Regions from separate parts of the Streptomyces sp. HUAS MG56 genome, predicted to be linked through region 2. Evidence: riboswitches for the same ligand, from Rfam matches in the RefSeq annotation. Region 2 holds a riboswitch; the other holds the start of a gene.
What was found. Region 2 has a riboswitch for ZMP and ZTP ahead of AC4OXY_RS00285 (bifunctional 5,10-methylenetetrahydrofolate dehydrogenase/5,10-methenyltetrahydrofolate cyclohydrolase). Riboswitches for the same ligand answer to the same signal wherever they lie in the genome.

Region 1 (14,492 bases), 6.3 Mb from region 2:
GGACCGTGATCGCGTGCAGGTCGACGACCATGTAGAAGGCGTCGTGCGACTCCTGGAGCGCCACCCACTGGCGGACGGCGCCGAGGTAGTTGCCGAGGTGGAACGAGCCGGCGGTGGGCTGGATACCGGAGAGCACGCGGGGTCGGTCAGCAGAGGCCATGTTCATCATTCTCTCAGGTGTGGACAGTGGCGACGGCACCGATCCGACCCCGCGCGCGGCAGCGGGTCAGCCCAGGTCGACCTCGGGGTACAGCGGGAAGCCCGCCACCAGGTCGGTCGCCCGCTGGGCGATCTCCTCGGCCACCTTCGCGTCCAGGACGTGGGAGGCCTTGCTCGGGGTGCCGGACTTCGTGGTGCCCGGTTCCGTCGTCGCAAGGACGCGGTCGATCAGGCCCGCGACCTCGTCCATCTCCGCCGTGCCGAGGCCGCGGGTGGTGAGCGCCGGGGTGCCGATGCGGATGCCGGAGGTGTACCAGGCGCCGTTCGGGTCGGCCGGGATGGCGTTGCGGTTGGTGACGATGCCGGAGTCGAGGAGGGCCGACTCGGCCTGGCGGCCGGTGAGGCCGTACGACGTGGCCACGTCGATCAGGTTGAGGTGGTTGTCCGTGCCGCCGGTCACGAGCGTGGCGCCGCGGCGCGTCAGGCCCTCGGCCAGCGCGCGGGAGTTGTCGACGATGCGCCGGGCGTAGTCCTGGAAGGCGGGCTGCCGGGCCTCGGCCAGGGCGACGGCCTTCGCGGCCATGACGTGCGGGAGCGGGCCGCCGAGGACCATGGGGCAGCCGCGGTCGACCTGGTCCTTGAGGGAGTCGTCGCACAGGACCATGCCGCCGCGCGGGCCGCGCAGCGACTTGTGGGTGGTCGTGGTGACGATCTGGGCGTGCGGGACCGGGTCGAAGTCGCCGGTCAGGACCTTGCCGGCGACCAGACCGGCGAAGTGCGCCATGTCGACCATCAGCGTCGCGCCGACCTCGTCGGCGATCTCGCGCATGATCCGGAAGTTCACCAGCCGGGGGTACGCCGAGTAGCCCGCGACGATGATCAGCGGCTTGAACTCGCGGGCCTGGGCGCGCAGCGCCTCGTAGTCGATCAGGCCGGTCGCCGGGTCGGTGCCGTAGGAGCGCTGGTCGAACATCTTGCCGGAGATGTTCGGGCGGAAGCCGTGGGTGAGGTGGCCGCCCGCGTCCAGGGACATGCCGAGCATGCGCTGGTTGCCGAAGGCCTGGCGCAGCTCGGCCCAGTCGGCCTCGGTGAGGTCGTTGACCTGGCGGGCGCCCGCCTTCTCCAGGAAGGGGACCTCGACGCGGTCGGCGAGGACGGCCCAGAAGGCGACGAGGTTGGCGTCGATGCCGGAGTGCGGCTGGACGTAGGCGTGCCGGGCGCCGAACAGCGCCTTGGCGTGCTCGGCGGCGAGGGACTCCACCGTGTCGACGTTGCGGCAGCCGGCGTAGAAGCGGCGGCCGATCGTGCCCTCGGCGTACTTGTCGCTGAACCAGTTGCCCATCGCCAGCAGCGTGGCCGGGGAGGCGTAGTTCTCGGAGGCGATCAGCTTGAGCATCTCGCGCTGGTCGTGCACCTCCTGGCCGATGGCGTCGGCGACGCGCGGCTCGACGGCGCGGATCACGTCGAGGGCGGCGCGGAAGGCGGTGGACTCGGTGGAAAGGGGCTGCTGCTCAGGCATCGGGGACCTCCGGACGGTGTGCGTACAGCGTTCACGTTCGGCCCAGGCGCACGGCACTGTTTTCCCGCGGGATCGCTGTCCCGCAGGGCCGCTCCCTGATGGTCGGTCCCATCCCAGCGCGCCAGTCACGGCCCGTTGATCAGCCTACCGGGCGGGCCGCGCACGACAGGCCGCGCGTCCACCATGCGAGCGAGGATGGGGTGAGGGCATCGAAGGGGGCACCGCCGCACCGGGAGCGATCATGACCACCGCCGAAGATCTCATCGCCGCCGCCGACGCGCACTGCGCGCCCACGTACGATCCGCTGCCCGTCGTCGTGGCCACGGCCGAGGGGGCGTGGCTGACGGACGTGGCGGGCCGCCGGTACCTGGACATGCTGGCCGGGTACTCCGCGCTGAACTTCGGGCACGGCAACCGGCGGCTGATCGAGGCGGCGACGGCGCAGCTGGGGCGGGTCACACTGACGTCGCGCGCCTTTCTGCACGACCGGTTCGCCGCCTTCTGCACCGAGCTGGCCCAGCTGTGCGGGATGGAGATGGTGCTGCCCGTGAACACCGGCGCGGAGGCGGTGGAGAGCGCGGTCAAGACGGCCCGCAAGTGGGGGTACAAGGTCAAGGGCGTGCCCGCGGAGATGGCGAAGATCGTGGTCGCGGGCGGCAACTTCCACGGGCGTACGACGACCGTGATCAGCTTCTCGACCGACCCGGAGGCCCGGGCGGACTTCGGGCCGTACACGCCGGGCTTCCAGATCGTGCCGTACGGCGATCTGACCGCGATGCGGGCGGCGCTGACGGAGAACACCGTCGCGGTGCTGCTGGAGCCGATCCAGGGCGAGTCCGGGGTGATCGTGCCGCCGGCCGGCTATCTGGCGGCGGTGCGGGAGCTGGCCCGGGAGCGGAACGTGCTGTTCGTGGCCGACGAGATCCAGTCGGGGCTCGGGCGGACCGGGCGGACCTTCGCGTGCGAGCACGAGGGGGTCGTGCCGGACATGTACGTGCTGGGCAAGGCGCTGGGCGGCGGGATCCTGCCGGTGTCGGCGGTGGTGTCGAGCGCGGAGGTGCTCGGGGTGTTCCGGCCGGGCGAGCACGGGTCGACGTTCGGCGGGAATCCGCTGGCGTGCGCGGTGGCGCTGGAGGTGATCGCAATGCTGCGCACCGGCGAGTTCCAGGCGCGGGCGGCCGAGCTGGGCGCGCGGATGCACCGGGCGCTGGCACAGCTGCCGGCCACCGGCGCGGTGACGGCGGTGCGGGGGCGCGGGCTGTGGGCCGGGGTGGACGTCGCCCCGCACGTCGGCAGCGGGCGGCAGGTCGCGGAGCGGCTGATGGAGCGCGGAGTGCTGGTGAAGGAGAGCCACGGCGCGACGATGCGCCTCTCGCCGCCACTGGTCGTCTCCGAGGCGGACCTGGACTGGGGGCTGGAGCAGGTGCGGGCGGTGCTCGAAGGGGCCTAGAGGATCACGTGCGGCACGAAGCGGGCGTACTCGTTCGTGATCAGGCCCGAGGACTCGCGGATGCCCAGGCCCGCCGGTTCGCCCTGGACGACCCAGGCGCCGAGGACGACGTGGTTGCCGTCGAAGGCGGGCAGCGGGGCGAGCTGCTGGTAGCAGCAGGGTTCGTCGCGCGAGGCCGGCGCGGTGCCCGGCCGGTGCACCGTGACGCCCGCGCCCTCGCGGCCGAGCAGGGGCTTGGCGACGTAGCCCGCGGTCGTGGCCAGCTCGCGCGGGCCGTCCAGGTAGGCGGGCAGGAGGTTCGGGTGGCCGGGGTACAGCTCCCAGAGGATCGCCAGCAGGGCCTTGTTGCTCAGGAGCATCTTCCAGGCGGGCTCGATCCACAGCGTCGAGCCCGTGCCGCCGCCGTTGTCGAGGGTGTCGAGGACGTGTCCGGCGAAGGCGTCCGTGGTCAGCCACTCCCACGGGTAGAGCTTGAAGATGCCGCGGATGAACCGGAGCCGGTTGTCGACGAAGCGGCCGGAGAGGGTGTCCCAGCCGATCTCCTCCATGGCCAGCCAGTCGGTGTCGAGCCCGGCCTGCTCGGCGGTCTCCTTCAGATAGGCGACCGTCATCAGGTCCTCGCCGAGTTCGTCGGCCGCGGAGTGCGCGAAGTGCAGCGGGGCGCCGGGCGGCAGCAACGCGGCCTGGGTCCGCCAGGCCTCGACCAGGCGATCGTGCAGGGAGTTCCACTGGTCGGCGCCGGGGAAGCGCTCCTCCATCCAGAACCACTGCGGGGAGGCCGCCTCGACCAGCGAGGTCGGGGTGTCGGCGTTGTACTCCAGGAGCTTCGCCGGGCCGGTGCCGTCGTGGCGCAGGTCGAACCGGCCGTACAGGGAGGGGAGTTCGGCCCGGCGCCGCCAGGACTCGGTGACCGCGGCGGCCACGCGCGGGTCGGTGATGCCGAGGTCGGCGAGGCGGTCCTGCGCCACGAGGTGCCCGGCGGCGGCGAGGCACATGGCGTGCAGTTCGGCGACGGTCTCCTCCAGCGCCTCGACCTCGTCCAGGGTGAAGACGTACGCGGCGCTCTCGTCCCAGTACGGGCGCAGGGAGTCGTCGGGGTGGCGGGTGAGGGGGTAGATCAGCCCCTGTTCCTCGACCGTCCGCTGCCAGCCGGGGCGGGGGGTGAGGGTACGGCGCTCCATACGGGCCTCAGCCGCCGGAGCTGTGGTGGCCGCCGCCGAAGCCGCCGCGGTGGACCCCGCCGTGGCTGCTGCCGGAGCTCTTGCGGGGCCTGGTGAAGGAGCCGCCGTCCGCCCAGGAGCCCTTCTTCGTGCCGCCGTAGTACCAGCCGCCGTCGACCGACGCCTTGGTGGACGTGCAGTTCTTGTCGGAGACGATCCTGTAGCCCCGGGCGAAGTCGTAGCTGCCGCGGTCCACGCAGCGCTTGTCCGGCTCGGACGAGCAGGCGGTCAGGGCGGCGGCCAGCAGGCCCATGCCGCCGAGGACGACCGTGCCGGAGCGCAGCCGGCGGCGCGTGTTCTCCATGGTGGAGTCTCCCCCGTATCGGACTTTGGTTCGTAGGACGTTCGGATCAGCCTAGAGATCGGTGAGAACCGCCGTTCAGGCGGCCTGCGGCTTTACCACTCGCCTAGAGTCCCTTTGTGTTGTTTGGAATGGTGTGCGCCCTGGGCGCGGCGGTCTGCTTCGGTACCGCGACGGTGTTGCAGGCGGTGGCCGCGCGGACGGCCGGTACGGGCGAGGGCGGTGAGGCCGCGCTGCTGCTGCGCGCGCTCAGACAGTGGCGGTACCTCGCCGGGCTGTCGCTGGACGGGCTCGGCTTCCTGTTCCAGATCGTGGCGCTGCGGTCCCTGCCGATCTACGCCGTCAGCGCCGCCCTGGCGTCGAGCCTGGCGGTGACCGCCGTGGTGGCGGCGCGCCTGCTGCGGGTACGGCTGAACGGCACGGAGTGGGGCGCGGTGGCCGTGGTGTGCGCCGGGCTCGCGATGCTGGCGCTGGCGTCCGGGCCGGAGGGCAGACAGGACGGATCGGACACCCTGCGGTACGTGATGCTCGCGGTGGCCGTCGGCATGCTGCTGCTCGCGCTCGCGGGCGGGCGGCTGACCGGGAAGGGCCGGTCGCTGGTCCTCGGGCTGGGAGCCGGGTTCGGGTTCGGGGTGGTGGAGGTGTCGGTGCGCCTGATCGACTCGCTCCGGCCCGCGCAACTGCTCACCAACCCGGCGACGTACGCGCTGGTCATCGGCAGTGGCGCCGCGTTCATGCTGCTGACCTCCGCCCTGACCCGGGGTGCGGTGACCACGGCCACGGCCGGCCTGGTGATCGGCGAGACGCTCGGACCGGCGGCGGTGGGCGTCGTCTGGCTGGGCGACCGCACCCGGGAGGGGCTGACCTGGCTGGCGGTCCTGGGCTTCCTGGTGGCGGTGGCGGGCGCGATGGCGCTGGCGCGCTTCGGAGAGGCACCGGGGGCCGAGGAGTCCGTCGCCTGAAAGCCGCCTGTGGTCAGGGCAGCACCCGGCACAGGGCCTCCAGTGCGCCCGCCCACGCGCTGTCCGGCGGGGTCGCGTACCCCACCACCAGCGCGTCCAGCGGCTCGGCGGCCGCCTCCGGGTGACGGTGGAAGGACAGGCCCTGGAGGGCCAGGCCCTGCCAGGCGGCGGCCTGGACCACCGACTCCTCCAGGCCCGGCGGCAGGCGCAGGAGGGCGTGCAGGCCGGCGGCGATGCCCGTGACCGTGACCTCGGGGGCGCGGGCGGCGACCGCTTCGGCCAGGGCGTCGCGGCGGCGCCGGTAGCGCTGGCGGGCGGAGCGGACCTGGCGGTCGTACGCGCCGGAGGTGATGAACTCGGCGAGGGTGAGCTGCTCCAGCACCCCCACGGTGTCGTGCGTGCCCTTGGCCTCGATCGCCTCCTGGGCCAGAGCGGGCGGCAGTGCCATCCAGCCCAGCCGCAGGCCGGGGGCGAGGGACTTGCTGGCGGTGCCGAAGTAGATCACGTGGTCGGGGTCCAGGCCCTGGAGGGCGCCGACGGGCTGGCGGTCGTAGCGGAACTCGCCGTCGTAGTCGTCCTCCAGGATCAGCCCGCCGGTGCGCCGTGCCCGGTCCACGACGGCGGCCCGCCGGTCGGGGTGCAGCGGCAGGCCCATCGGGAACTGGTGGGCGGGGGTGAGCAGGACCGCGCCGGCGTCGCCCGGCACCCGGGGGTCCGTGCCGAGTTCGTCGTACGGGAGCGGGGGTGTCGCGAGGCCCGCCTGCCGGAGCAGACGCCGGTACGCGTCCAGGCCGTACGACTCCACCGCCACCGCGCGCACCCCGCGCGCGGCGAGCACGGGGCCGATGATCCGCAGGGCGTGGGCGAAGCCCGAGGTGACGATGAGGGTCTCGGGGTCGGTGCGGACGCCGCGGACGCGGGCGAGGTAGCCGGCGAGGGCGGTGCGCAGTTCGGGGCGGCCGCGCGGGTCGCCGTAGCCGAGGGCGTCGTGCGGGGCGGTGGCCAGGGCGCGGCGGGCGGCTTTCAGCCACGCGGCGCGCGGGAAGGCGGCCAGGTCGGGGGTGCCGGGCAGGAGGCTGTACGTGGGGCGCGCCGGTGCCGTGCGCCGTGGGGCCGCCGCACCGCTGCGCGCCGGGTCCGCCGGGGTGACGGCGGCCCTTTCGGCCACGCGGGTGCCGGAGCCCTGGCGGGCGGTGAGCCAGCCCTCGGCGACCAGGTCGGCGTAGGCCTCGGCGACGGTGTTGCGGGCGATGCCGAGGTCGGTGGCGAGGGTGCGGGAGGACGGCAGCCGGGTGCCGGGGGCGAGGCGGCCGGTGCGGACGGCGTCGCGCAGGGCGTCGGTCAGGCCCCGGCGCAGCCCGCCCGCGCCGGTCGGTTCGAGGTGGAGGTCGACGCCGAGAGTGGCCCAAGGTTTCGCCATGGAAATGGACCATACCCCTGGGCTGCCTCGCTCGTAGGGTCGACGGCATGAGCACTGACATCAGCACCGAGAAGCAGGCCGAGTACGTCGCCGAGCACACGCCCCGGATGCAGTTCGCCGAGCACGCGCCCGAGGTCTACAAGGCGATGGTCCGGCTGGACGCCGCCGCCCGGCGGGGGCTGGACCCCACGCTGTACGAGTTGGTCAAGATCCGCGCCTCGCAGCTCAACCACTGCGCGTTCTGCCTCGACATGCACACCAAGGACGCGCTCGCGGCCGGTGAGCGCGTGGAGCGGATCGTGCAGCTCAGCGCGTGGGAGGAGTCGAAGCACTTCTACACGGAGAGGGAACTGGCGGCGATCGAGCTGACCGAGGCGATCACCGTCCTGACTGGGGGCACCTCCCGGACGGAGTCTGGGGGAGGCTTCGTGCCGGACGAGGTGTACGAGCGGGCCGCGAAGCAGTTCGAGGAGCCCGAGCTGGCCCAGCTGATCGCCGCGATCACGGTGATCAACGCCTGGAACCGGATCGGCGTGAGCACCCGGATGGTGCCCGGCCACTACCGGCCGGGGCAGCACGCGTGAGCCGTGGCGGCACGGTCGAGGAGTTCCGCGCGCTGCACCTGGGGCGCGCCCCGGGCGATCCGCTGGTCCTGCCCGGCCCGTGGGACGCGGCCAGCGCGCGGGTGTTCGCGGCGGCCGGGTTCCCGGCGCTGGCCACGCCGAGCGCGGGCGTGGCCGCGTCGCTCGGGTACGAGGACGGGGCGGTCCCGGCCGACGAGATGTTCGCGGCGGTCGCCCGGATCACCCGGGCCGTGGACGTGCCGGTGTCGGCGGACATCGAGGCCGGGTACGGGCTCGCGCCGCGGGAGATCGTGGAACGGCTGCTGGAGGCGGGCGCCGTCGGCTGCAACCTTGAGGACTCCGCCGGAGGTGTCCTGAAGGACCCGCACGAGCAGGCGGAGTTCCTCGCCGAGTTCCGCGCGGCCGCGGGCGACCGGCTGTTCCTCAACGCCCGCGTCGACACCTTCCTGCGCGGCGAGACGGATCCCGAACGGGCCATCGAGCGGGCCGCTTTGTACGTGGCGGCGGGCGCGGACTGCATCTTCCCTATCCGCGCCCCCGAGGACGTACTGCCGCTGCTGCGGTCCGGCATCCAGGGCCCGGTCAACGTCCACGGCCACCTGGACGCCACGGGCCCCTCGCTCGCCGAACTCGGCGAACTCGGGGCCACGCGCATCACGTTCGGACCGAAGCAGCAGCGCTGGGCGGCGCTGGCACTGCAGGGGATGACCGAACAGCTGAAGAAGCAGCTGAAGACGTAGGGCGGTTCAGGACAGCCACTTCTTCCACACGTCCGGGTGGCTGTCCACCCACTTCTTCGCGGCGTCCTGCGGGGACAGCTTCTGGTCGGCGATCATCAGGGAGACCTCGTTCTGGTCCTCGGTCGTCCACCGGAACTTCTTCAGGAAGGCCGCCGCCTTGCCGCCCGACCTGGCGAAGTCCGCGTTGAGGTACTTCTGCAGCGGGGTGTGCGGGTAGGCGCAGGCGACCTTCGCCGCGTCCGCGTCGCAGCCGTCCTTGTACGGCGGCAGCTTCACCTCCGTCATGGGGACCTTCTTGAACAGCCACTGGGGCGAGTACCAGTAGGTCAGGAAGGGCTTCTTCTCCTTGGCGAACTGTTTCATCTGGGTGATCTGCGCGGCCTCGGAACCGGCGAAGACCACCTGGTAGTCCAGGTTCAGATTGCCGACCAGGGCCTTGTCGTTGGTGACGTAGGACGGGGAGCCGTCCATCAGCTGGCCCTTGCCGCCGCTCTCCGGGGTGCGGAAGAGGCCGGCGTACTTGTTCAGGTTCTTCCAGTCCGTGATGTCGGGGTGCTGCTTCGCCAGGTAGGTCGGCACGAACCAGCCGATGTGGCCGGTCACGCCGAGGTCGCCGGCGCGGGCGATGGTCTTCTTGTCTTCGACGTACCGCTTCTCCTGGTCCGGGTGGCCCCAGTCCTCCAGGATCGCGTCGACGCGGCCCTGGCTGAGCGCGTCCCACGCGGGCACCTCGTCGACCTGGACGGTGTCGACGCGGTAGCCGAGCTTGTGCTCCAGGAGGTACTGGGCGACGGCCACGTTGGACTGCGCGCCCACCCAGGACTGCACGGACAGGGTCACGGACTTCGCGCCCTGCGCGTTGGCGAACGGCGAGGCCTGCTTGGTCATGTCGGCGGCGCCGCAGCCGGTGGCGAGCCCCAGCACGGCGAGGGCGGCCGGGACGGTCGTACGTACGCGCATGTCAGGCTCCCTTCCTCGCGCGGCGTTCGGTCGGCTGGGTCACCCGGTCCAGCATCAGGCCCAGGCAGACGATGGCGGCACCGGCCACCAGGCCGGTGGCGAGGTCGCCCTGGGCGAGGCCGAAGGCGACGTTGTAGCCGAGGGCGCCGCCGCCGACCAGACCGCCGATGATGACGACGGCGAGGACCAGGACCACGCCCTGGTTGACGGCGAGCAGCAACGAGCGCCGGGCGAGCGGGAGTTGGACCTGCCACAGCTGCTGGCGGCCGGTCGCGCCGAGCGAGCGCGCCGACTCCAGCGCGGCCGGGTCGACCTGGCGCAGGCCCTGCGCGGTGATCCGGACGACGGCGGGCAGGGCGTAGACGACGGCGGCCGCCACGGCCGGGGCGCGGCCGACGCCGAACAGCGCGACGACCGGGATCAGGTACACGAACTGCGGCATCGTCTGGAACACGTCCAGGACCGGGCGCAGGGCGCGCTCGACGCGGTCGCTGCGGGCGGCGGCGATGCCGGTCGCGAAGCCGAGGACCAGGGTGACGGCGACGGCGGCCAGCACCTGCGAGAGCGTGTCGAGGGCCGGGTCCCAGACACCGAGCACGCCGATCGCGGCCATCGCGAGGACGGCGGTCAGGGCGGTGGCCCAGGTGCCGATCAGCCAGGCCAGCGCTGCGACGATCAGCAGCACGGACCACCAGGGCAGCCACTGCAGACCGCCGCGGACCGGGTCCAGGACCCAGGTGGTGAAGTGGCCGGCCCAGTCGGCGGTGCCGCCGATGACCGGGACGCCGGAGTAGAGGTGGGCGGTCATCCAGTCGACGGCGCTGTTGACCGGCGCGGCGATGCCGAGGGTCCAGCCGGTGGGCCAGTTCAGGCCGTGCAGCAGACGGGCGGCGAGGGCGACGGCCGCGGTGACGGCGAGCGCGTACACCCAGCCGATGGTGCGGGGCGTCCCGGGCTGCGCCGTTCGCGCCGTACGGTCCTCGCCCGCGGCCGCGGTCACGCGGTCCAGGACGATCGCGAGCAGCACGATGGGGATGCCGGCCGCGAGGGCCTGGCCGACGTCGACGGAGGCGAGGGCCTGGTAGACGCGGTCGCCGAGGCCGCCGGCGCCGATGACCGAGGCGATGACGGCCATGGACAGCGCCATCATGATCGTCTGGTTGAGGCCGAGCAGCAGTTCCCCCCGGGCCAGCGGGATCCGGGCGGTCAGCAGCCGCTGGCGGCGGGTGGCGCCGAGGGACTCCACGGCCTCCAGGACCTCGGGGTCGGCGCCGCGCAGGCCGAGCGCGGTGAGGCGGGCCATCGGCGGGGCGGCGTAGACGACGGTGGCGAGGACGGCCGCGGGGACGCCGATGCCGAAGACCAGGACGACGGGGAGGAGGTAGGCGAAGGCCGGGAGCACCTGCATGGTGTCCAGGACCGGGCGCAGGGCGCGGTCGAGGCGGTCGGACAGGCCGGCGGCGAGCCCGAGCAGCACGCCCACGAGCACGGACGCGAGCACGGCCGCGACCATCAGCGCGAGGGTCTGCATGGTCGGCACCCACATGCCGAGCGCGCCGCACGCCAGGAACGCGGCGGCCGTGCCGGCGGCGAGCCGGACTCCGGCGACGCGCCAGGCGACCAGCGCGCCGAGGACCGTGACGCCGGTCCAGCCCAGGGCGAGCAGGGTGAGGTAGACGGCGCGCACGGAGAGGACGACGGCGTTGCTGATGTAGCCGAAGAAGTACAGGAACAGGGGGTGGCTGTCCCGGTTGTCGATGACCCAGTTACTGGCCGACGTCAGCGGCCCCGTCAGGCTGACGGTCAGCTCGTGCGGCCAGGCGCCGTTGCCCCAGCGGCCGAGGACGGGCAGCAGGACGGCGGTGAGGAGGGCGAGCAGCAGGAGCTTGCCCGCGGCCCGGCTCCTGAGGATCTTCGGTTTGGCGCCGCGGGCGGCCGCCACGGTGAGCGCTGCCATCAGACGGCCTCCGGGGTGCTGCTCGGCACGTCCGTGACACCGGCGACCACGTCCAGCAGCCGCTCGTGGTCGACGACGCCCAGGCATGTGCCCTCGTCCATCACGCGGGCCGGGGCGCCCGACCGGGCGACGGCCTCGATGGCCTCGGCGACGGTGGCGTCGGGGCGCACGGCCGGGCCGCCGTCCTCGTCGGCCGCGGCCGGGCGCATGGCGGTGCGGACCGTCATGACCTGCTCGCGCGGGACGTCCCGGACGAACTCGCGTACGTAGTCGTCGGCCGGGGAGCCGACGATCTCCTCGGGGGTGCCCAGCTGGACGACCTCGCCGTCGCGCATCAGGGCGATCCGGTCGCCGAGCTTGAGGGCCTCGGCGAGGTCGTGGGTGATGAAGACCATCGTGCGGCCCTCCTCGCGGTGCAGCCGGGCCACCTCGTCCTGCATGTCACGGCGGATCAGCGGGTCGAGGGCGCTGAAGGGCTCGTCGAAGAGCAGCACCTCGGGGTCGACCGCCAACGCCCGTGCCAGGCCCACGCGTTGGCGCTGGCCGCCGGAGAGCTGGCTGGGCCGGCGCTTCTCCATGCCCTCCAGGCCGACCTTCTTGACGACCTCGGCGGCGCGGGCGCGGCGCTCGGCCTTGCCGATGCCCTGGATCTCCAGGCCGTAGGCGACGTTGTCGAGGACGGTGCGGTGCGGGAGCAGACCGAAGTGCTGGAAGACCATCGCGGCACGGTGCCTGCGCAGTTCGCGCAGCCGGGCCTTGTCCATGGCGCGGACGTCCTCGCCGTCGATGGCGATCGTGCCGGCGGTCGGCTCGATGAGCCGGGTCAGGCAGCGCACCAGGGTGGACTTGCCGGAGCCGGACAGGCCCATGACGACGAAGACCTCGCCCTTGCGGACGTCGAAGGAGACGTCCCGGACGGCGGCCGTGCAGCCGGTACGGGCGCGCAGGCCGGCGGGGTCCAGCGCGGTGAGTTCGGCGTCGGCGGGGACGCGCTCCGCCTTCGGGCCGAAGACCTTCCACAGGCCCGAGACGGAGAAGACGGGCGTGTCGGTGCCGGTCGCGGTGGGCGGCTTGCGGGTGGGGACGGTGGCGCTCATCGGGCATCACCGCCCAGCTCGACGGCCTTCTCCCCGATGAGGTCGACGGCCTTCTCTCCGACCATCAGCACCCCGATCATCGGGTTCACGGCGGTCATCGTCGGGAAGACGGACGCGTCGGCGATCCGGATGCCCTGCATGCCACGAATCCTCAACTCCGGGTCCACCACGGCGAGTTCGTCGTCGGCGGCACCCATCTTGCAGGTGCCGGCCGGGTGGTAGACGGTGTGCGCGACCTTGCGGGCGTACTCGCTCAGCTCCTCGTCGCCGGTGACCTCCGGGCCGGGGGCGACCTCGCGCTTGAGCCAGCCGGCCAGCGGCTCGGACTTCGCGATCTCGCGGGCGATGCGGATGCCGTCGACCAGGGTCCGGCCGTCGTAGTCGTCCTCGTCGGTGAAGTACCGGAAGTCCAGCGCGGGCTTGACCTCGGGGTCGGCGCTGGTCAGGTACAGGCGGCCGCGGGACTTCGGCTTGGGGATGTTCGGGGTCATCGAGACGCCGTACGCGGGGCGTTCGTAGCCCAGCCGCTCCGGGTTGTCCGTGAACGGGATCTGGTAGAAGTGGAACATCAGGTCCGGGCCCGTGTGCTCGGGGTCGCGGCGCACGAACAGGCCCGCGTCGGAGTCCATCGCGGAGTTCTCCGGAATCGGCCCGTGGGTCTCCCAGACGATGACCGACTCGGGGTGGTCGAGCAGGTTCTCGCCGACGCCCGGCAGATCGTGGACGACCGGGATGCCGAGGGCCTCCAGGTCCTGGCGCGGGCCGATGCCCGAGTGCATGAGCAGGCGCGGGGAGTCGACGGCTCCGGCGCACAGCACGACCTCGTTGCGGGCCCGTATGAGCAGTTCCTCGCCGTCCTTGGTGCGCACGTGGACGCCCTCGGCGCGGGTGCCGGCCAGCTCCAGCCGGTAGGCCCGGGTCTCCAGGTAGATGTGGAGGTTGGGGCGCTCGTCCATCACCGGGTGCAGGTACGCCACCGAGGCGGAGGAGCGCTTGTTGTTCTCGGGGTGGTAGGCGAGGTCGAAGAAGCCGACGCCGTCGGTGAAGGGCTTCTTGTTGAAGCCCTCGACGCGCGGGACGCCGAGCGCCGCCTGGGCGGCGTCGACGAAGTCGCGGGCGATGGCGTTGCGGTCCTTCTCGTCGACCGGGACGATGTTGTTCTTCAGCCGGGCGAAGTACGCCTCCATCGGCACGGCGCCCCAGCCCTTGGCGCCGGCCTCCTCCCACTCGTCCCAGTCGGACGGCAGCGGCTTGAAGGAGATCAGGGTGTTGTGCGAGGAGCAGCCGCCGAGGACGCGGGCGCGGCTGTGCCGGATGTGGGAGTTGCCGCGCGGCTGCTCGACGGTCGGGTAGTCGTAGTCGAGGTCGCCGCCGAGCAGGCCCATCCAGCGGCGCAGGGTGAGGACGTCGTCGCGGTCGACGTCGGTGGGGCCGCCCTCGATGACGGCGACGGTGACGTCGGGGTTCTCGGTGAGGCGGGAGGCGATGACCGAGCCGGCCGTGCCGCCGCCGATGACGACGTAGTCGTAGAGGCGGGAGGGGGTGTGGGACATGGGGGTACTCCGAACGGACTTGCTGCGTGGGGACGTTGAGGGGGTCAGCCGGCGAACCAGCGCACGGGCCGGGGCGCGAGGTTCTGGTAGACGTGCTTGGCCTCGCGGTACTCGGCGAGTCCGGCGGGGCCCAGCTCGCGGCCGGTGCCGCTCCTGCCGAAGCCGCCCCACTCCGCCTGCGGGAGGTAGGGGTGGAAGTCGTTGATCCAGACCGTGCCGTGGCGCAGCCGCCCCGCGACCCGGCGGGCCCGGCCCGCGTCGGCGGTCCAGACGGCGCCCGCGAGGCCGTACTCGGTGTCGTTGGCGAGCCGGACGGCCTCGTCCTCGGTGCGGAAGGTCTCGACGGTGAGGACGGGTCCGAAGACCTCCTCCCGGACGACCTTCATCTCGCGGTGGCAGGCGTCGAGGATCGTGGGCTCGTAGAAGTACCCGGACTCCGGGCGGACCTCGCTCGGCTCCGGCCGCTTGCCGCCGCACCGCAGCACCGCGCCCTCGGCGAGCGCGGAGGCGACGTAGCCCTCCACCTTCTCGCGCTGCTGCGCGGAGACGAGCGGGCCGCACTCGACGCCG
Region 2 (14,492 bases):
AAGCCGCACGCCACAAGGGCGTCGGCCTGGGAACGCAGGAAACCTGCCCACGTGCTGGAACTCCGTTCGGACGCGGGATCGATCCCGGCCCCCTTCAGGATCTGCCATACCGTGGAAGCAGCCACCCGCACGCCCAGGACGAGCAGTTCGCCATGCACTCTCCGGTAGCCCCAACCGGGATTCTTCCGGGCCGGACGCAGCACCAGGACACGGACGGAGCGCACGGTGCGGGGCCGGCCCGGGCGGCCCGGCCGGGAACGGGCCGCGTGCCGACGCGCGAGCAGGTCGCGGTGCCACCGCAGCACCGTATCGGGGTGCACGAGCAGCCCACCTGGCGCAGCACGCCACGCGGGAGACGGTGCAGCAGCGCGGCCAGGAACGCCCGGTCGCCCGGGGCGAACCGTGCCCTCTCCCTGCCGAGTCGGCGTTCCAGCACCATGAGCTGATGGCGCAGGGCGAGGATCTCGATGTCCTTGCCGTGGTCGCTCACAGGCAGCAGGCGCAGCATCGCGAACGCGTTCGTCACAGCGAGATACGTCAGTCGCAGCAGCACGGTCGGTCATGTTCCCGCAGTTCCCGGCACGCCGCCACACCGCCTCCCACCAGGACGGATGAGGTTTTCGGCACGGGCAACCCTGGCCGCCGAATGGGCCGCCGCCGGCGTACGGGGCAACGGCATCTGCCCCGGCTGGATCACCACCGAGATGACCGACGGCTTCACCACCACACCAGAGATCTCCGACGGCCTGATGCGGGCCGTGCCGGCCGGCCGCTGGGGCGAGCCCGAGGACATCGCCGGCGCCGCCGTCTACCTCTCAAGCGACGCCGCCCGCCTGGTCACCGGAGAATGCCTCGTCCTGGACGGCGGCCTCACCTCCACCTCCGGCGGACCCACCATGCGAGACCTCCTCACCCAGGGCCGCATCCGCGGCCGACACCACACACCCACCGCCGCGAGGGGACCGCGCGGTGTACGCGCGGCTCTCCCGGTGTCGCGGTCAGGCTGTGCAAGTTCAACGCCTGGCCAGCACCCGAGCGCGAGCCGAGGAACCCGCCAAGGCTGGCCGACACACTGCGGACTCGCGTCCTCGGCGGCTCACCGCCCTCACGGGCGGCGATTCGCTATCGGATCGAACTGCCGGCCAGTCCGATGCGAGGTCTCCATTCTGAGCGGGGGCCTTTCTGGCTTGGTCCCAAGGGGCTGCTGGTCAGGAGGTCAGTGGTGCTGGATTCCGAGCTGGTTCGCGGCGGCGTCCTCGGTCTGCGCGAGCAGGACCGCAATGGTCATCGGCCCCACGCCACCGGGCACCGGAGTGATCAGGCGGGCGCGAGTGCGGGCGGTGTCGAAGTCCACGTCGCCGACGTTGCCCGGGTTGTATCCGGCGTCGATCACCACCGCGCCCGGCTTGATGTCCTCACCCCGGATCAGCCGGGGCCGTCCCACGGCCGCTACCACGACGTCCGCTTCCCGGACGATTTCCCACAAGTCCGCCGTGCGGGAGTGGCAGTACGTGACTGTTGCGTCCTCGGCGAGCAGGAGCATCCCGGCGGGCTTGCCAAGAATCGCGCTGCGACCCACCACGACGGCGTGCTTGCCGACGAGGTCGACGTCGTACGCCTCCAGCAGTCGCATGATGCCGCCCGGAGTGCAGGACACAAAGCCCGGCAGCCCGAAGCTCATCGCGGCGAACGAATGCATCGTGACCCCGTCGACGTCCTTCTCCGGGGCGATGGCCTCGAACGCCGCTCGCTCGTCGATGTGCGGGCCGCAAGGATGCTGGAGCAGGATGCCGTGCACGTACGGATCGCCGGACAGCCCGGCGAGGGTATCGATCAGTTCGGCGGTCGTGGTACTGGCGGGCAGGGCGATGTGCCGGGACTGGATGCCCGCCTTCGCGCACCGCGCCCGCTTCATGCGGACATACGTGACCGACGCGGGGTCCTCTCCCACCAGCACCGTCGCCAGACAGGGACTGGTCCCTGCACGCCTGAGATCTCTGCCGCCTTGGCAGCAGCCTCTTCGATGATGCGTGTGGCGAGGCCGGTGCCGCCCATGAGCTGGGCCGTCTGAGTCGCGGACATCGTTGCCTCCAGGCGTTGCTGACCACTCGCCCAGGCGCACGGCAACGACGTCTCGTCAGACCGCTCCCCGGTGGTGCTCCACCTCAGCGCCAGTCACGGCCCACACCGCACTGTAGTAGACGCACCACGCTCACACCGGTCAGCGTTCTCAGCTGGGGGAGCAACTCGCCACGGCCTATCCCCCTCCGGACTGACGTCAATTCTCGTCAACGTTCCTGATGCGCCCACCCGCCCAGCGCCTCCTGAACTCACCAACAAACGCTGCTACTGGAAGTGCACGAAGCCACTCGTCCGCTGTCCAGCCGGTGATGTCGAGCAGCAGCCCATCGAGCGGGCCGCCGACCAGTTCGGGACGGCGTCCCGCTGTGTGGTGTAGCCGATCACGGGTGAGGTGTGCGCGGGCTTGCTCCCGGCGCGCACGCTTCTGAGAGGTTCGCGCTCCCTGGGCATGACCCGTCCCACCGTCACCCGGGACGAGAGAAGAGCAGGTCAGAGCTTCGATGACCCGCAATCTCGTCAATCGGCGGCCGGGTGTGGTGCGCCGACGGTCGCCGCCCCCAATATCGGAACCGCGCCGCCCCGACGGCCCGGATCCTCACGTCCGTCGACGGTGCGGTGCCTCAGCGACCCACGCACAGAAGGAACCCACGCTCATGAAGGTCATCGGCAAGCTGCTCGCCCTCGGACTCGCCTCGGTAGCCCTCGCCGGCGGCGGACTCGCCGTGGCGCCCACTGCGGACGCGGCGACCACTGCCGCGCAGGTCTCCGCGGCGTACTCCTCCACCAGCTGCACCACGGTGTACTACAAGAACAACGCCCTGCTGTTCCAGCAGTTGGTCCCCAACCACAATCTGGCCTACGGCGACTACGGCGACTATTGCGTGAAGCTGCTGCAGAAGGGCATCGACGAGTACTACGGCGGCACCCCGCTGGCCGTGGACGGCAACTTCGGGCCGCAGACCGAGTCCTGGGTCAAGAAGTTCCAGAACGACTCGCCCTGCTCGCAGGGCGTCGACGGCCAGGCGGGCCCCAACACCAACAGCTGCCTGGAGTACCTCACCGGCGCCTACGGGCCCATCTACCCCTGACCACGCAGGGCCCATCCGGCTGGGCTGGCGTCGGAGGATGTCTTGGCCGTTGCCGCGCTGCACCCACGACCGGGTGCCGCATGACCGCGCTTGAGTGAAGAGGGCTCCCCGTGAATGTGGGAGCCTTCTTCTCATGCGTTGCCCTTCCACATAGGCGTGATGCGCAGGGCCTTCCAAGGGGCGGGCGGCAGACTTGGGTGAGTGCCGCCGGGCCCGTTCCGCTCTCACGGCCCACCATGGCTCTTCAGCAGGGGGCAGACGGGCGTCCGTACCGCGATCCTGCCCCTGCTGAAGAGCCCTCCTTCTCTCTTACTGCTCTGGCCGCATACGTTCGCCGGATCCGGTGACGCGACGGTCGGCGTCCGTGGTGTCAGGATCTGCGGATGTCGACTGGCGGCGGTATGCGCCGGGGGTCAGGCCGTGCTCCCGCTTGAAGGCGGTGCTGAACGCGAACTCGGATGTGTATCCGACCCGGTTGGCCACGGTCTTCAGCGGAGCATCGTAGTTGCGGAGGAGCCGGGCTGCGGTGGTCATACGCCACCAGGTCAGGTACGACAGCGGTGGCTGACCCACCAGGGCGGTGAACCGCCGTGCGAATGCCGCTCGGGACAGCCCGGCCAGTGCTCCCAGCTCTTCCACCGTCCATGGCCGGTGCGGAGCGCGGTGAATGCCCTGGAGTGCGGCGTGGATGGCCGGGTCGTGCAGGGCCGCGGTCCAGCCGGTGGTTGCATCGTGCCGGGGCCGCTCGTCGAGCCAGGCCCGCATGACGTACAGCAACAGGGCGTCGAGCAGTGCGGGCAGCAGGGCGTCACTGCCGAGACGGGGCTCCGCCAGTTCGGTCGCGAGGAGTTCGGTGGCTCCGCGCAGTGACGAGTGTTGTCCGAGGCGGGCTGGCAGGTGAACGAGCTCCGGGAACTCGCCTAGTAGTGGGTGGGGCCGGGCGCGGTCCATGAGGTAGGCGCCGCAGAGCATCACGGTCCGGGACCCAGCCCTGGCGCCGTCGAGGTGATCGCCTTGGTGGGGATCGGCGAGCGGCGAGGAGGGGAGGTCGGCCACCAGCACCGCGGGATCACCGGCCACAGAGTGGGCACTGCCGTGGGGGAGGAAGGCAACGTCCCCGGCCTGGAGTTCGATCGGTGAGCCATCCGGAGGGATCAGCCAGCTCCTGCCCTCGAGGACGAGGTGGAAGCCGGCACCGGCGAAGGGCCGGTGGCGTACCGCCCACGGCGCGCGTCGCTCGGTGCGCGCATAGTGCGGCCGCCCCATGCGCATGGCGGCGATCACGTCACTGAGCAGGTCCATTCGGCCAGCGTATTCGAATCCTCGGCACCCGAGACGATCACGTATACAGAGGAGACCCTGACGAATTAACCATCTCGTCGAAGAGCCATACGCTGCCTTCGGAGGTCGTGGAAAGGACATCGGACATGCGGATCGCGGTATACGGCGCCGGTGGTTACACCGGCAAGCTCGTCGTCGCCGAGTTGGCCCGGCGGGACATCGAGACGGTACTGGTCGGCCGGAACGTCGAACGCCTCAGCGAGGCAGCCGCCCGAGCTGGACTCACCGCAGTCGACGGCGCCGCAATACGGCGCGCCGAATCCGGGGACCACTCCGCACTCGTCCATGCCTTCCAGGACTGCTCCGCGGTCATCAATTGCGCGGGGCCATTCGTTCTGTCCCGCGAAGCGGTCGTGCAGGCCGCCATCGCCGCCGGATGCCATTACGTCGACATTGCTGGTGAACAGCGCCACCTCGATCGCGTCTTCAGCGCCTTCGCCGTGCCAGCCGAGGCGGCGGGGGTGACAGTGGTCCCGGGCGCCAACGACGATGGCCTGCCCAGCGACTTGCTCGCTCACCTCGTTGCCGCACGTGTCCGTCCTGTACGCGAACTCGTCATCGGCCTGGAACTGGTCCGCACTGGCGCAATGCCGTCCCGCGGGACTCTCCAGTCGGCGCTGGAGAACATCGACACGTTCACCGGCGGCGGCCTCGGCTACGAAGACGGCCGCTGGCATCCCGATATCGCCGCACGGCGTACGGCACTCACTTTTCCGGACCGCTCCGACCCGATGCCGGTGGTGAAGTTCCCTCTTCCGGCGGTGGTCACGGTTCCCCACCACGTCGCGGCACGCCGGGTCGAGGGGGTGGTCCGTGCGGAACTGGCGGCCGCATTCGCCGACATTACCCCCGCGCTCATCGACAGCGTTCCCGAAGGACCGCCCGCGGACAGCCGCCGCACTGCGCGCTGGATCATCGTCGTTGAGGCGACCAGCGAGGACGGGCGGCACGCTTGCGGCATCGTCCAAGGCATCGACATGCAGGGGACCACCGCGGTCATCGCGGTCGAAAGCGCGCGTCGGCTCGTTGCCGACGGCGCCAAGCCCGGTGTCCTTGCCCCGGCCCAGGCCTACTCACCCGCCGACTTCCTGGAGTTCCTCGTCCAGCACGGCTCGCATTGGAGCGTCGATCCCACGGGCGGCGCTGTCGATGCCCGCCAGGCGCTATGACCGCACAGGCTCGCCGAGCTGCGTCAGGCTACGGCTTTGAGGGGGCGTCCGCCCCAGCGGATGCCCTTCTCGCTGCGGATGCGGGCGCGTTCCCTGCGTTCGGCGGCCAGGACGTCGCGGCGCGGGCGTTGGCGTTGCGCCAGCGCATGTAGGCATGCAGGGCCCGGGTCTGCACGGTGTGGTTGGCGTGGTGGGAGTTGGCGATGGTGAACTGCCTCAGCGGCCCGAAGTGCGCTTCGATCGGGTTCGCCCACGAGGCGTAAGTCGGGGTGAAGCACAACTCGACCTTGTGCTTCTTCGCCCAGCGGCGGATGTCGGCGCCTTTGTGGGCGGACAGATTGTCCAGGATGACGTAGATCGGTGCACCGTCGAGCCGGGCGGCACGGATCGACTTCAGCGCGGCCAGCGTGTTCGCGGCACCTTTCTTGCAGCGGTTGACACCCCCACAGCCGGTCGTCGCCGATGGAGTAGCAGCCCGTGGGAAGCGGTCCAGGACCTCCTCGATCCGGTCCAGATTCGCCTCGCGGTCCGGGTCGGGGGATTCCTTCCATTTCCTGGTGCGCTGGAAGGTGACACCGCGGCGGGCGAGCAGGCGCCGTAAGGTTTCGCGGCCGATGCGGATCACCCGGCCCTGCACTTTCCGCAGGTAGTCGACGAATTTACGCAATGACCAGCGTGTGAAGGGCTGGCCGAGCTTGGCGGGGCGGGTGGTGGCCGTCTGGATGACGAAGTCCTCGTCGTCAGGGCTGAGTAGACACCCCATGACATTTGAGGTCAAGCGGACTGGAGGTGCGCGTGATGCGACCAAGCGGTCGCCTCGTCGTAGAGAGTGCGGGACTTGAGGCAGCCGTGGAAAATGCCGACGAGCCGGTTGCCGACCTTACGCAGGGCAGCGTTGTAGCCGGATTCCCGTGCTCGTTGCTTGTCGTAGTAGCGGCGTGCGCCGGGCGGCCCACGGCCGCCCGCTCGTCCTCGCTGAGCGAGTCCAGCAGGCCGGTACGGGCCAGCGTGCCCAGCAGGGCGTGACGCAGGACGTCCGGGGCGAGGGCGGCGTGGCGGGCGGCTTCGGCTTCCTCCTCCTGGAGGCGCTTCTCCTTCTGCCGCTGCTTCTCCCGCTCGCGTTCGGCGCCGGCCGCCAGCTCGTCCTGGACGACGGCGTCGGCGTCGGGGTCGTACGGGCCGCCGACGGTGGCGAGCAGCTGCACGATGCGCGCCCATTCCGCGGCCTCTGCCGTGCCGCGGTCATCGTCGGCCAGGTCCTCGAGGGCGGCCGCCGCCTCCGGGTGCGTCATACCGCGGGTTCGCCGCCGGACCGAGTGGCGGCCGATCTCCGCCTGGTCGACCGGCTCACGGTCGGCGGCGGCGCGGGAGACCGGGACGCGAGGGCGCTGGCGGGACCAGGGTGCACGGGTGCTCACACGAGCCTCCCAATCGTCGCGGGAGGAACGGATACCGGGCCCGCAGCATGTGGCGCGCTGTGGGCGCAGGACAGGTTTATAGCAATCCTGAATTCCGCGCCCTAAAACTTGATATTCAGCCACTCCACGTCCTTGAATTCCACGTGCACGCCCGCGCGCCCGCCGCCGTCTCGGCGGAAATAGGCGTCCGCTACCAACTCGTGCAGATCGTCATCCGTCGCCCCGCCCTCCTGCGCGGCTAGGATCCGGTCGGCATGCGCGGGTGAGACAGCCGCGCTGATGTCCCGCATCCGGCCCGCGTCCGAGGTCCCTTCCGGGCCGAACCCGAAGTACGCCCGGCAGGAGATGACGAGCCCACCGGTGGTGGCCGCGCGCTGCCTCGCCTGCGCCCTGACCTGTGGTTGCCACTGTGCTTCGGTCTCCTCCACCAGAGCCGCCTGGAGACGTTTCTGCGGCCTCCTGGAGGCGCCCGAGAGGTAGCGCTCCACGGTGCTACGGGAGACGCCCAGACGCTCGGCTACTGCCTGCGTGGAGCCCTTGGCGCGCGTGCGAAGGAATTTCATCTGGGCGCGCGGGGATTTCGGCGCGAGACGGGTGAACAGGGCGCGTTCCGCCCGCCCGAGGCTGTCGAGGATCTTGTCCCGGAGCCGGGCCTGCTGCTGCATGGTGTGCTGATCATCCATACCGGGCAGGGTCGGCCGGGTCCCCTGCGGACAGAGGACTCCGAGCGACGGGGATCATGGGGCACCGATCACAGGAGGACCGCGGATGCGGCTGACGATGGACACCGAGACGGACACCTACGAGCAGGCGATAGCCGCCGTCCAGGCCGCGTACGGGCTGCGACCGGCTGTCCCCGATGCCTGGCGCGACGCCCCGGACGCGAAACCCCGCCCCGGCCCGCAGGACCTCGCCGACGACGCCCTCACCGGCGGCTGGACGGACCAGCTGCTGTTCCGCGTGATCGCCTCGCTGGTGCCCGGAGCTCGGGCGGCGCTGCGCCGGGTCACCGAGCTGGGCGGCACTGCCTCCTACGACGACGTCCAGCGGTACTTCGCCGACCATCCGTCGACGCCAATCCTGCCGTCGACGATCGGCGGCACGCTGACCAGCATCAAAGCGGTCCAGCGCCGCGTCGGACCGGACAGCTGCGGCCCTCTCCTCCAGCGAGACGAACGAGCCCGGCGCTACCAAATCGACGACGGACTCGTGGCCGGCCTCTATCGGGCATTCGCCCTGGCCGATGTCCGCCCTGACCTGCTGCGCGGCGAGCCGTTCGGGTCGGCCACCTGACGCGGTCCGGGCAACGGTCAGGTGCTGTCGATCAGTTGGGGCCGTCGTCCGCATGAGCTGCCGGTCCAGAGAATCCGTGTCCCAGAGCATCAAGCAGTACAAGGACGCGCACACTGTCATCTACGGCAGCTCCAGCCTGGACCGTCTCGTCACCGAGGAGCAGGCCGGTCACGCGGCCGCCTGGGAGGCCGCCCAGAAGCTGAAGAAGTCCGGACAGCCGACCGACACCCAGAGCCTGGCCCATACTCTGGGGGCGCTGGCCCGCCAGCAGGCCGACCGGCTCGTGGTCGACTTCGGCCTGGACCACCTGGACGAGGAGGAGGTCAAGCGTCACGCGGCGGCCGCAGCGGCGCGTATCGCCCCCGAGTTCGCCACCGCCTGACCGCGGCGGCGTCCTGTGCGCCACCGGGTGCCGGCGGTCACGCGCCGGCACCCGCCTCCTTCGGCTCCTTCTGCTCTCTCGGCCGACGGAGGCTGGACCGTCGACCAGGTGACTGGCCATCTCGGGTCTCAGGGCGATCAGTCCGGCCACCGAAAGCCGTCCCGAGCGTTTGCCGCTCACCGTCACCTGCGAAGTCACTGTGCGCCGGCCCGGCCCCGGGCGCGCCCGTCGGCATGCCAACCGTTCCGATGATTAGACACTCCCGGAGCGGCTGCCAATCGGGAGACTGAGCCGGCGTGAGAGTGGGATGCGCAACGCACAGGGCTCCCGTGCCGTTGAGTGAGTGTCTTTGAACTTCCGGACAGGGAGCGCGGGTTGAGAGCGGTGCCGTGCTCAATCAAGGAATTGGGACACAGCGGCCAGCCAAGTGTCCGGTTGATCGATATGAGCCATGTGCCCAGCTGCCTCCAGGATCTTGGCGCTGGCGGAGGGGATCATGTCGGCGGCCTGCTGGACGAAGAGGGCAGGGAAGGTCATGTCGTATCGGCCGTGCAGGAAGAGCGTGGGGATCGCAAGGGCTGTGAGACGGGGCACGGCGTGTTCGAGGACTGCTTGGGGCAGGATGCCGGCGCGCAAGGGCCTCAGCCACTCCGCTGAGAAGCGGACGGACTCCAAGCGGCGTAGGTAGGCGGGGAGAATCTCGTGGCACCAGAGGTTCGCCGGTGCGGCTGCGACGGCTGCCGCGCGGGTCAGTTCCGGTCCGACCAGGTGTGGGTTTGACCAGACGCGGGCTTGTGCTGTGCGGCGGTCCACCGCATCTGGCCAGTCATCGAAGGCGTCGGCGGGGACAGCCTTGACCGTGGTGGAGGCGAGGATGAGGCTACGTACCCGGTGGGGTGCTGCGAGGGCGAGTCGCTGGCCCAGGAGTCCGCCATAGGAGAAGCCGAGGACGTCGGCTTGGTCGACCCCGATGGTGTCCATGAGGACGATCAGGTCGTTGACGGCTGTGTCCGGGGTGTACTGGTCGTCGGACAGACCGCGGGTGGAGCCTCCGCATCCCCGCAGATCGGGCATGACGAGGCGGTGTGTTCCGGCAAGCTTGCTCAGAGGTTCTCGAAGATAGGTGTGGTCCCAATCGGGACCGCCGTGGATCACGAGCACGGTGCGGTGCGAAGGTCCTGTCGTCCGGGCGACGAACAGTTCGACGCACGGTTGCTGTGACACGGCGATGAGTTCCTCGGTGAACATGCCGCCAGTCTTCCAGCGCCCTCGCCGAGCATGACGCTTCGTCGGCTCAGCCGGTCGCCTTCGGCTTCCTTGCCCAACTGGGCGAGGGCTTCTTCCGGGTCAGCCTCTTGGTCATGAGAGTGATGCTGACCAGTTCAGGTGTCCTCGCTCCGGTGCGCAGGTTGAGCGGGGCGTCCTCGATCGCCGCCCACCGCTCAGCCGGATCAACAACCGATGCGAGAATGCGATGCACGGTGAACTGGGTAGATCCTGAAGGGCCGTCCGTTACTCCAGCACCGCATGGAATGCGCGCTCGCCGATGCCGCGCATCACTGGGTTGTCCGCCGAGTGCGACAGGAAGACCAGGGACAGGGCGAGCGCCCATCCGCGGGCCCGCTCCCAGGTCGCGTGGTCCGCGCGGCCGTACGCCTGTCGAAGGGCAGCACGCTGCTGCGCGGTGAACAGCATCCAGGCCACGGACAGGTCGGTGGCGGGATCGCCGGAGGTGATGTCGCCGAAGTCGATCACAGCGCTGATTCGGCCGTGGTCGACCAGGATGTTGGCCGGGTGCAGGTCTCCGTGCAGCCACACCGGCGGCCCGTTCCAAGCGGGTGCCGCGGCGGCCGTTTCCCAGATCTGCAGTGCGGTGGCGCGGTCGTCCGGGTCGACCTGTGCCAGCCCGGTCAGGACGCCCTTGGCGCGTCCGGCCAGGGGAATTCCTCGAACTGGGCTGACGGGCGCCTCCGGAGGGGCTGGTGCGTGCAGCGCGTCCAGGAAACCGCCGAGCGTCGTTGCGGCCGACCACGGGTCGTCGGGCTCTGATCGCGCCGCGATCCGGCCCGGGAAGAAGGGAACGACGCTCCAGGACCACGGGTACTGATCCGTCGGCTGCCCGACACGCACCGGCGCCGGCACAGGCAACGGCAGGCGGTCGGCCAACTCCGGCAACCACAGCTGTTCGTGCGCGACGAGCTCGGCGGCCAGAGCGCGCCGAGGCAACCGGACGAGGAACTCCTCACCGAGCCGACACACAAGGTTGTCCCAGCCGTTGGCCAGTACCTCGATCGGCAAGTCCGCCAGGTCGGGGTGCTGTTCGCCGAGCAGACGTCGCACCAAGTCGACAGAGACTGACACCTCCGCGGCAGGCATTCGGTGAACCGTCACAGCGAGAACTTTACGGCGCCGGCCCGGCGCGCTTGGCAACCAAAGCAGGAAAGGCCACGACGACCATCACCCCTGCTCTATCGTGAAAATCGGCATCGCCTTCTGCGACAACGGCCAACGGCCGGGCCCCCTCCGTTGCTTCCGAGGCAACCGCTTCTGCGGACCCTCTTCATGGCCGCGACATCTGTCGGCGCCCTCGCACAGCTCACCGGCCCTCTTCGCGTGCCCCGTGCCGGTCATCAGCGCTGCACAACCCCTACAGTCCCCCTTCGAGAGGTGGTCTCGCCCCGGCCCACGTCGGGCGAGAGTGAACTGTCCCGGCGCGTCCTCGTCCAGCCAGCCGCACTCCACTAGACGCTTCAGCTTGCCCCGGGTCTCCTCGATCTTCCCGGTCGTTGTCGGCAGACCGATCCGTGGCACGATCTGCTTGGCCTGCACCGGTCCCGGCTCGTCAGCGACGATCTCGACTCCCGGTAGACATCCGGCAGCACCGCCACGACCTGGCCCTCCCGCCACGGCGGCACCATCATCACCCCGACGCCGTGAGGCACCGACCCCTCGCTGGCTTCCGGAACAACCCCCGGCGCAACGTGCGGTTCGGCCTCCGCGGCTGACAGGTCCGCCAGCACCTGCGTGACGGTCTCCCGCGTGATCTCCAGTCGCGACAGATCCTCCCGCGCCTTGTCCAGCCGGATGGCCAACTCCACAGCCTCAGCCTGGAGTTCCTCCACACGGCGGCGAGCCGCAGCCTCCCGCGCCCGGAGCTCTTCCGTCAACGACGCCATGGTGCCCCACCTCCACTCCACAACGGCAGGAGGACCACGGCCCCACCACACAACAACTGGCTTCTTCCCAGCTCAGCCCGCAGGTTCAGGCCCGCTGCGCAGGACCGAGCCTCCTGATGACGTCGCGCATCTCCGCCTCGTCGGCCTCGTAAACCGTCTCACCCATGCGCGGATCCCGGGCGTGAAGCGTATGGATCAGCGGTCCGTAGGGTGTCCCCAGACTGACCAGAGAAGCCGAAGGGCCGTGGACTGCCCGCTCGGTACCCGGCTGGGCGGTCAGGTCGATGCGGCTGACAACCCCCGGGGTGACCCAGACCGTCGCCTGCTCCAGACGCGCCAGAATCTGCAGGTGGAAGTGCCCGCACAAAATGAGCTGGACATCTGTCCCGCGGATCGTCTCGGCCAACTCCGCGGAGTTCTCAAGTCCCAGCGCCTGCTGGACCTCGACATCCAGGGCGACCGGCGGATGATGGAAAGCCAGCACGGTGCCCGACGGGGCAGGCTCGGCCAGCAGTCCGCGTAGCCACTCGAGCTGACCGCTGTCCAGGCGGCCGTAGCCCTTGCCCGGAACGAGCGTGTCCAACGTGATCAACCGCCAACCGCCTACGGTGCTTACCGCAGCCCGCTCACCTGCCGCCCCCTCGTACGCAGCCTCGGGCTGCCTGTGGCCACTGCCGAGCACCTCACGGAACGCGCGGCGGTCGTCGTGGTTCCCCGTTGTGTAAAAGGCCGCCGCCCCGCGGCGTCCGGCGTAGGCGGACACGAGCTCGCCGGCCCGCGTGTACGCCTCGCGGGAACCGTCATCGGCAACGTCACCGGTGATGACCACCGCGTCGAGGTCGTCCAGGTACTGGAGTTCGTCCAGCAGAAGACGCAGTGCCGCCGTGCCGTCGGCCCCGTCGGCATCTGGGATGCCTGCCGCGTCGAGATGAGTGTCAGAGAGATGCAAGATCCGCATCGTCCGAACCTAGCCTCCGCCACCGCGTCGGGCCAGGCCCTCCTTCAGCCTCAAAGCGTGATCCCCACCATCACCTCAGAGGATCCGCACCCATCGAGAACTCCTGTCTGCCGGGCACCCTCCCAGCTCGCCAAGGCATCCCGGGTACGGCAGCAGGAACGCCGTCTGTGCACTGCTCCGGGAGAATGGCGGGTTGCCGCGGACGTCTTGGCCCTCTCCAGTTCACCCACGAGGTTGGCGGCGTCGGCGATCAGGTGAGGCCGTAGGCCGCCCGGGTGAGCGAGGGTTCCGGCTTTCGGTGCCCGGGGATTTGGGCCCTCTAGCGTGCGGGCCATGGAATCCACCCCGATGCCCGAGCCGCTGCGGCGGGCGATTCGGCGATTCACGAGCTGGTCTCCGAGGCGGTCCTGAACTGTCAGGAGGTGCTGCGGTGCACCGAGCCCGACCAGGCGCGCAACTGGAAGCGGATGACGCTGTACCGGACCACGGACGCGGCCGACACCCTGAACATGGCCGCTCTGCTGATCGCCGCGTACTGCCAGCGCATCGAGACGCCCATGGACACGCTCGCGTCCTACCTCCAAGTCCGCCAGCAGCAAGACCGGGCTGCCGGGCCACGGAAATCCGACCACCACGAACTGGCCGGACTGTTGGGCGATCCGCCTCCCGCCGACGACGCCGACGGACTGCGGTATGCGTGGGGCAAGCGCCATGCCGAGAACGCACTGATTCGCGAGGACGACCCGCAAAAGCTCCTCACCGAGGCGTGCCTGCATGGGCTGCGCGCGCGGCTGTGCGGCGACGTCGACTCCCTCGACGGCTACCTGCCCCCGCACATCGCACAGATCGCTTGCAAGGTCGCGGACGCGCTGGAGGAACCGCTGCCGGCAGCGGCGTAACGCCGCCCCTCGCGCCGTCGTTGAACAGCGCGCTCCATATGGGCCGGGCCCCGGGGGATTGTGTGGTTGGTCTCCCGGGACCCGCAGCGTGACGACAGCAGGTCAGGACGCGTCGGCGGCCCACTGCGTGACCGGCCGAGCAGCAGGCGAGGATCCGTGCGCCAGCCCTCTTGCCGCATCCGCGCGGTCCGCTGAACAGGTCACGTGATCGACCCGGTTGCTCTGCGGCGCCTGCTGCGGCGTCGTGCCATGCGCCTGCCCAGTGGCCTCAGCGAACGACTCCGGCCGACAGCCGCGGCACGGCGCGAGAGACGACACACGTACACGCACCCGTGGCCGCTCACCGCCACGGCTTCGGCCAATCAGCCGCAGCTTCAGGCCAAAGAAATCTGAACGTTCCCGCACAGCCTTCCCACGGAAAACAAACACCTCTCACCATGTACTTGAATGCTAAACAAGCACGGCTGTCACTCACACCCCTGCCACAGCCCACAACTCCTACGCCCCCCACGCAAGGGACACTCAATGCCCCTCCTTTTCCTTCGCCACGGCGAGTCCCAGGCGAACGAACAGAACCGGTTCGCCGGGCGCCTGAACACCCCGCTCACCGCCCTCGGCAGCCGCCAGGCCGACCAGGCAGCCGAGCGGGTCGCCGCGCTCGCCGCGAGCGGCGTACGCATCGACGA

Region 1: another riboswitch for ZMP and ZTP. It lies ahead of AC4OXY_RS30010 (glycine hydroxymethyltransferase); the one in region 2 lies ahead of AC4OXY_RS00285 (bifunctional 5,10-methylenetetrahydrofolate dehydrogenase/5,10-methenyltetrahydrofolate cyclohydrolase).

What each region holds. Positions count from the first base shown of each region.
Region 1 is NZ_CM178722.1:6,325,855-6,340,346, reverse strand. Features, by position in the region: gene trpS (tryptophan--tRNA ligase) at 1-169, opposite strand, end outside; gene AC4OXY_RS30010 (glycine hydroxymethyltransferase) at 227-1,678, opposite strand; ZMP/ZTP riboswitch at 1,712-1,817, opposite strand; gene rocD (ornithine--oxo-acid transaminase) at 1,920-3,128, shown strand; gene AC4OXY_RS30000 (glutathionylspermidine synthase family protein) at 3,125-4,309, opposite strand; gene AC4OXY_RS29995 (hypothetical protein) at 4,317-4,652, opposite strand; gene AC4OXY_RS29990 (DMT family transporter) at 4,781-5,611, shown strand; gene pdxR (MocR-like pyridoxine biosynthesis transcription factor PdxR) at 5,625-7,031, opposite strand; gene AC4OXY_RS29980 (carboxymuconolactone decarboxylase family protein) at 7,079-7,615, shown strand; gene AC4OXY_RS29975 (isocitrate lyase/PEP mutase family protein) at 7,612-8,355, shown strand; gene AC4OXY_RS29970 (ABC transporter substrate-binding protein) at 8,362-9,315, opposite strand; gene AC4OXY_RS29965 (ABC transporter permease) at 9,317-11,272, opposite strand; gene AC4OXY_RS29960 (quaternary amine ABC transporter ATP-binding protein) at 11,272-12,369, opposite strand; gene AC4OXY_RS29955 (GMC family oxidoreductase) at 12,366-13,922, opposite strand; gene AC4OXY_RS29950 (aldehyde dehydrogenase family protein) at 13,967-14,492, opposite strand, start outside.
Region 2 is NZ_CM178722.1:48,986-63,477, forward strand. Features, by position in the region: partial or broken gene AC4OXY_RS00275 (transposase family protein) at 1-553, opposite strand, end outside; partial or broken gene AC4OXY_RS00280 (SDR family NAD(P)-dependent oxidoreductase) at 612-863, shown strand; partial or broken gene AC4OXY_RS00285 (bifunctional 5,10-methylenetetrahydrofolate dehydrogenase/5,10-methenyltetrahydrofolate cyclohydrolase) at 1,217-2,082, opposite strand; ZMP/ZTP riboswitch at 2,104-2,189, opposite strand; gene AC4OXY_RS00290 (peptidoglycan-binding domain-containing protein) at 2,736-3,170, shown strand; gene AC4OXY_RS00295 (AraC family transcriptional regulator) at 3,480-4,472, opposite strand; gene AC4OXY_RS00300 (saccharopine dehydrogenase family protein) at 4,598-5,680, shown strand; partial or broken gene AC4OXY_RS00305 (transposase) at 5,704-6,431, opposite strand; gene AC4OXY_RS00310 (hypothetical protein) at 6,421-7,098, opposite strand; gene tpg (telomere-protecting terminal protein Tpg) at 7,200-7,781, opposite strand; gene AC4OXY_RS00320 (hypothetical protein) at 7,867-8,391, shown strand; gene AC4OXY_RS00325 (DUF3759 domain-containing protein) at 8,468-8,773, shown strand; gene AC4OXY_RS00330 (alpha/beta fold hydrolase) at 9,167-10,021, opposite strand; gene AC4OXY_RS00335 (DUF6192 family protein) at 10,068-10,385, opposite strand; gene AC4OXY_RS00340 (aminoglycoside phosphotransferase family protein) at 10,286-11,113, opposite strand; gene AC4OXY_RS00345 (hypothetical protein) at 11,524-11,949, opposite strand; gene AC4OXY_RS00350 (metallophosphoesterase family protein) at 12,035-12,907, opposite strand; gene AC4OXY_RS00355 (hypothetical protein) at 13,330-13,806, shown strand; gene AC4OXY_RS00360 (histidine phosphatase family protein) at 14,332-14,492, shown strand, end outside.